2 regions of the Dyella humi genome follow, and region 1 is predicted to be linked to the other one. Evidence: predicted binding sites of a transcription regulator. Region 1 holds the regulator's gene; the other holds the start of a gene.
What was found. Region 1 encodes FliA, which starts transcription of late flagellar genes. Its sites were predicted from a motif close to TAAAGTTTNNCNNNCNNNGGCCGATAA; they were not measured.
Positions count from the first base shown of each region.

Region 1 (3,416 bases):
GTCCACCTCGTCCTGGCTTTGCACCTTGGCTACCTCTACCGGCGCCTCGCGGCCGGCGAGCGCGCCGGTCAGGCGCACCAGCTCAAGCAGCGACGATTCCACGCTCTCGATGAAGCTCACCACTTTCTTCACGCGCTGGCCGGCCAGGTCTTGCCAGGACTGCACCAGCACCATGTCGTTGAGGCCCTCGCTGCAGGCGCTGGCGAACACCTGCGCTTGGCGCGCCAGCACAGCAGCCGGATCGGTTTCGCTGCTGTTGAAATCCAGCACAGCACTGGCGTTGTTGGATAGCGCCTCGGCTTCCGGACGAATACGGTCGACGAAATCAAGGCTGCGATGCGCGGCCTTGGAACTCATCTCCAGCACCTCGGCCAGATGGTTGCGCGCATCGACCATGCTGTCGGGCACGCCCTCGTTGGCCAGGTCGCTGCCGAGGCGCGATACAGCGCCGTGCAGATCGCGCGCAAGCACGCCAAGGGCACGGAACAAATGTTGCTCGCGCTGGCGCACCATCGCGTCCAGCGCTTGTTCGAATGCGGCGCCATCCTTGCTGGTGAGAAGATTGAGCACTTCCGGCGGAAGGCCCTCGTTTACGGCGGTGGTCATGGCGGCATTCATGCGGAAGCTCCACTGGCGGCAAGGCGCTCGAAGATCTTGTCCAGCTTTTCCTTGAGCGTGGCGGCGGTAAACGGCTTGACGATGTAGCCGTTCACACCGGCCTGCGCCGCGGCGATGATCTGCTCGCGATTGTTTTCGGCGGTGACCATCAGCACCGGCAAGCCTTTCAGCTTCGGCTCGGCGCGGATCGCCTGCAGCAGCTCGATGCCGGTCATGTTCGGCATGTTCCAGTCCGTCACGACCATGTCGAAGGTATTGGCCTTGAGCATCGTCAGGGCGTTGTTGCCGTCGTCGGCTTCCTGGATGAGCGGGTTGCTGAAACCGAGCTCGACCAGCAGGTTGCGAACGATTCGTCGCATGGTGGAGAAGTCGTCCACCACCAGGATTTTCATGTTCTTGTCCAAACGCTTTTCTCCAGCAAAGCAATGGTGTGGAAGAGGCGCCCGCCGCTGCTTCCTTTCCCCTCCGGGGAGAGGGGATATGTTTTGTTGCTAACCGCGCCAGTTACCCATCCGCGCCCGCAGCCTCACCAGCGCCTGTCCATGGATCTGACACACGCGCGATTCGGTTACGCCGAGCACCAGGCCGATCTCTTTCAGGTTCAGTTCCTGCTCGTAGTACAGGGACATCACCAGTTGTTCGCGCTTGGGCAGCGTGCCGATCGCCTCGGCCAGCGCCTCGCGCAAGCCATCCTGCTCGATGCTGTCCTGCGGCCCCAAACTGTCGTTGTCGATCACGTCCAGCGCGCCAGCCTCGCCGCCCTCGCCGTCGTCCGGCGCGGTAAGGCTCAGCAGCCGCGCGCTAGTCGCGTCGGACAACACCTGGTGATACTCCTCGGCGCTCATGCCGAGACGCTTCATCACTTCGGCGGTGTCCGCATCGGCGCCGGTTTCGTTTTCGATCTGCCGCACCACTTCAGCGACTTCGCGCACCTTGCGATGCACCGAACGGGGGGTCCAGTCGGTGCGCCGCAATTCGTCCAGCATCGCGCCGCGTATGCGGATACCCGCATACGTTTCGAAGCTGGCCGCGCGATCGGTCGTGAAATTTCGCGCCGCCTCAAGCAAGCCGATCATGCCCGCCTGCATCAGGTCTCCCACGTCAACGCTCGGAGGCAGTCGGCCCATCAGGTGGTAAGCGATACGCCGCACGAGCGGCGCATGCTTGCGCACCAGTTGATCCGCATCCTCGCGTTGCAGCTGCAGATATTCCGAAGCTACATTCATGTCACCACCCCGCAGCCGGCATGCTCTGGCCACTGAAAAAGGCAATTCGGCCGAGATCCGGATACGCGGGTTTCCCCCATGTATCGACCGCACCTGCCAATTGCTTGAATCCCATCGCCGCACGGCTGGATGGCCACAGGTCGACCACCGCGCCTTGGCGCCGGATCGCCTGCCGCAACCATTCGTCGTGCGGCACCATGCCCATGTAGTCGAGCGCTACGTCGAGGAAGCGTCCGCTTACACGCGCCAGTTTTTCGTAGAGTTTTTTCGCGTCGCTCGCCTGGCGAACCATGTTGGCGACGATATGGAAGCGCCGCACGCCGAACTCGTGGGCGAGAATTTTGATCAGGGCATACGCATCGGTGAGCGAGGCCAGTTCGTCGCATACCACGATCAACACGTCGTCCGACGCGGCGGCGAACATCGCCACGTTGTCGGCCACACCCGCGGCGGTATCCACCACCAGGAATTCCGGCGGCTGGATCAGATCGTCGAAGGCGCGGATCACCGCGGCGTGCTCACCGTTACCCATCTTGGCCAACCGGCGTATGCCCGAGCCGCCCGGAATCACCTTCAGGCCATGCTGCGCGGGCATGACCAGATCCTGCAGCGTGCACAGCCCTTCCAGCAGATGTCCCACGTGGCGCATCGGATTAAGGCCGAGCTGTACGTCCACGTTGGCCACGCCCATGTCGGCATCCAGCAGCATCACGTCACGCCCGGCCATGGCCATCGCCATCGCCAGATTCACCGCCACCGTGGTTTTGCCGACGCCGCCCTTGCCGCCCGCCACCGCGATGGTGCGCGTGATGCGCGCCCTCGGTAACACCGGCCGCAAACTCGCCGCCTGATGGAACGAATCGATTTCCTCGCGCTGCGGGCGCGTGCCGGAAAACAGACTGTGCAAACCTGCGGCCTGATTCACTTGTAATGCCTCGTTCGTCATAGACCCGCCACCGCCATACCGAAGCGCTCGGCCATGTCCAGGTCATCGCCTGCCGGACCCAGCCGGCGCTGCTGCTGCGCGGCGCGACACACCAGCACGCGCGCGTCGGCAGCGCTGATGTCTTCGGGTACGCGCTGGCCGTCAGTGGTGCAATCGAGTGGAACGCCGTGACGGATCAATACGGAAAGCAGGCCACCGAGGCTCGGCGCTTCGTCCAGCTTCGTGGCGATGCAGGCGCTGGGCTTGACCGGCAGATACGCGCGCACCGATTCGTCCAGCGCGGGTGCCTGCGCGTTCGCGGCGAGCACCAGGCAGGCACGCAGTTGCGTGGCGCCGTGCGCGCTGGCTTCGCGCAGTACTTCCATCTGCTGCTGCAGGCGCGGATCGGCGCCTGACACGCCAGCGGTATCGACCAGCACAGTGTGGTGATCGCGCAGCAGATGCAGCGTCTGCGCGAGGCCGACCGCGTCATAGGCGGGATACACGCGCACGCCCAGCAGACGACCGTAATGCTCGAGTTGCGCCGCGGCGCCGATGCGGTAGTGATCGGTGCTGACCAGCGCGACTTTGACCGGACCGTGATGCATCACTGCGCAGGCAGCAAGCTTGGCGATGGTGGTGGTCTT
Region 1 is NZ_JADIKI010000023.1:1,071,865-1,075,280, forward strand. Features, by position in the region: gene ISP18_RS16075 (protein phosphatase CheZ) at 1-618, opposite strand, end outside; gene cheY (chemotaxis response regulator CheY) at 615-1,022, opposite strand; gene ISP18_RS16085 (RNA polymerase sigma factor FliA) at 1,110-1,844, opposite strand; gene ISP18_RS16090 (MinD/ParA family ATP-binding protein) at 1,846-2,769, opposite strand; gene flhF (flagellar biosynthesis protein FlhF) at 2,787-3,416, opposite strand, start outside.

Region 2 (3,416 bases), on a different contig from region 1:
CCTCCTGCAAAGGGTAAAGCTGTCATTAACTTCAAGCCACCCTCAGATACGAAAGAAGCGCCGATTTTCGAGTACGTAGGCATTGCTCAGCCAACGTCGGGCGGTGACCCAAAGTTTTTCTCCCTCCCCGGAAACAATCAGACAACTCAAATCGTTTTTGATGGGCTTTCATCAGGCAACTACACCATTACCCTGTGGGCAATTAACAGCGCGGGGCCAGGAATATCAGCAACGCTAGCGAATGTAATACTTCCTTGATGGTTGTAAGTCAGAGTTGCTGGAACCATGAGCATCACAGCCATCCAGAATGGAGTTTGGGGCGAAGCATGGCCGAACCCAAATACGCAAACCTCAACGTAAAACCACGCATGGCAAAGTTGGGGTTATCACCCCAACCTATGGCGCGTTTGGTGTACCCGTAGCGGGCAAAGATGGCACCGGCGCAGCATCCGCCTGCTCCTGCAACAGCGCCGCATCCTGTGCCTGCTTGGTCATCATGATAATGCTGATGCGCCGATTGATCGGATTACTGGGGTTGGCCTTGTCGAATGGCACGGAGGCGGCCAACCCGACGACGCGTGCGATCTTGTCTTCCATCAAACCGCCGCCCAGCAATGCACGCCGCGCGGCGTTGGCGCGATCGGCGGAGAGCTCCCAATTGCTGTAATGGCTTTCGCCGCTGTATGGCGCGTCGTCGGTATGCCCGGAGATGCTGACCTTGTTCGGCGCCTGGTCGATGAAGCCCGCCAGTTCGTGCAATATCGCCACGGTGTAGGGCTCGAGTGTCGCGCTGCCGGTATCGAACATCGGCCGGTTCTGTTTGTCGACAATCTGGATGCGTAAACCTTCGGGCGTAATGTCGAGTAGCAATTGATCCTTGAAGGGTTCCAGCGCCTGACTTTTCTCGATGGCGGCGCGCAATTGCTGCATCAGGTTTTCCAGTCGCTGCTTTTCATGTTCGCGCGCCTGCTTTTCCACGTCCGCCGCATCCGCGCGCGAAGCAGCGCGGCGATCCTTGCCGGGGCCATGCGGCATGTCCATCGCACCACCCAGCTTGATCATGCTGTCGCTCGCTCCGCCCGGACCGATCTTGCCGGGCGGCGCAATCGTCGCATTGCCTTGCACCATGCTGGGATTCTTGAAGTATTCGGCGATGGCCGCGCGCTGCTGGCGCGTGCCCACGCCGATCAGCCACATCACCAGGAAGAACGCCATCATCGCCGTGACAAAGTCGGCATATGCCACTTTCCACGCACCACCGTGATGACCGTGTTTTTTGCGCCGCGCCCGACGCACCACGATCAGCATGTCGCGATCTTGTTCGCTCACGCCGCCGCCCCCGCGCGGGTCGCGTCCTTGAGGTGCTCCTCAAAATCCTGGAAGTTGGGCCGCATCTGCGGCGACAAGGTCTTACGTGCGAATTCCACCGACACCTTTGGGTTGTAACCGCGCAAGCAGGCAAGCAACGCGACCTTCACGCATTCGAACGCGCGGCCGTCCTCCTGCACGCGGCTTTCCATTGCCGCGCCCAGCGGGCCGACGAAGCCGTAACACAGCAGAATGCCCAGGAACGTTCCCACTAGCGCGCCGGCAATGTGTTCGCCGATCTGCGAAGTATCGCCGCCAAGCTGCGACATGGTGGTAACGATGCCGAGTACCGCCGCCACAATGCCGAAGCCCGGCAAGGCATCGGCCAATTTCATCACCGCCAATGCGGGCGCTTCCGCTTCGTGCTGGTGGGTTTCCAGCTCCACTTCCAGCAATTGCTCCAGCTCGTGCGGATTCATGTTACCGCCCACCATCAATCGCAAACAATCGGTGGTGAATTCGATTAGGTTGTGTTCTTTCACCAGGCGCGGATAGGCGGTGAATATCGGACTCGACTGCGGATCTTCGATATGCGATTCCAGGCCGAGCAGGCCTTGCTTGCGCATCACGCCGAAGATGTCGTACAGCAGTGCCAGCAGGTCAACGAAATCCTGCTTGCGATACGTCGGCCCTTTGAACAGCGCGACGACGTTCTGCAGCGCGCCCTTCACAATCTTCAATGGGTTGGCCGACAGGAACGCGCCGATGGCGCCTCCGCCGATGATCATGAGCTCGCTCGGCTGCCATAGTGCAAGGATGTGACCATGCGAAAGCAGATACCCGCCCAGCACGCAGGAAAGCACCACAAGGGAACCGATCAGGACAAGCATGGGGACTCCATTCAGGACAGCAATGTCTTCCCCTGTTTATCGACCGATGGCGTCCGAAATTGAGATGGAAAAATGCGCGCTTTGTGATGCAGATCAAGCGCAAATTTTTGTCACCTCGCTGACCGTATACGTCAGCTGCGTGACAACAAAAAACAAAACCTACGCGGCAAACACAAACGGCCCGGAAGTCCGGGCCGTTTGTACACACAGATCATGAGGAGTTACGGACGGCGTGCCAGCTCCGGATTTTCCTTGCTCACCGGCATCAGGTCCTTCTTGGACACGCCCAGCCACAGCAGAATTGGGCTGGCCACGAAGATCGATGACAGCGTACCGACCAGAATACCGATCAGCATGGTCACCGCAAAACCGTGCACCGACGGACCACCGAAGAAATACAGCGCCGCCATCGCGATACTGGTGAACAGCGAGGTGATGATGGTTCGCGACAGCGTGCTGTTGATCGAGCGGTTCAGCACTTCTTCCGGATCGGCCTTGCGCGATGAGCGGAACAATTCGCGGATACGGTCGAACACCACCACCTTGTCGTTGATCGAGTAGCCGATCACCGCCAACACCGAGGCCAGCACGGTAAGGTCGAATTCGCGCTGCACTAGCGAGATCACGCCCAGGGTGACCAGCACGTCATGCACTTCGGTGGCGAGCGCGGCGATTGCAAAGCGGCGCTCGAAGCGAATCCACAGATACAGGCCGATGCCGATAATCACGAAGATCGCTGCCGTGACACCATCGCTACGCAACTGTTCACCCACCTGCGGGCCGACATAGTTCTTGCCGGCGATCTTGGCGTCGGGACGTGCGGTCTGCAGGGACTTGGCAACGTCGTTCGAAATCAGGTCGAGATTGGGAGATTTGCCCTCTTGCTGCACATTGTGCTTATCGTCCTTCGGCTGAAAGCGGAGGGACACCTGACGGGTGCCGCCGACGCTCTGCACGGTGGCGTTTTCGATGCCCCCCTTGTCCAAAGCACTGCGGACATCCTCGACCGACACGGGATTGTCGTAGGTGACATCCACGCTCACGCCGCCGGTGAAGTCCAGCCCGTAGTTCAGACTGCGCGTCGCGAGCAGAGCGATCGAGGCGACCATCAGCAAAATCGCAATACCGATGCTGATCTTGCGGAGACCCAGGAAGTGGACGTTGCTGTTGTGGCTGAAAATTTCCATGAGCGTCTCCGATTACACCGACAGCGTCTTG
Region 2 is NZ_JADIKI010000022.1:284,620-288,035, reverse strand. Features, by position in the region: gene ISP18_RS06165 (fibronectin type III domain-containing protein) at 1-258, shown strand, start outside; partial or broken gene motB (flagellar motor protein MotB) at 466-1,308, opposite strand; gene motA (flagellar motor stator protein MotA) at 1,326-2,198, opposite strand; gene secF (protein translocase subunit SecF) at 2,420-3,385, opposite strand; gene secD (protein translocase subunit SecD) at 3,398-3,416, opposite strand, start outside.
Region 2: motA (flagellar motor stator protein MotA) is a predicted target of FliA. The motif match lies at 2,235-2,261, and genes of this name have one in related genera.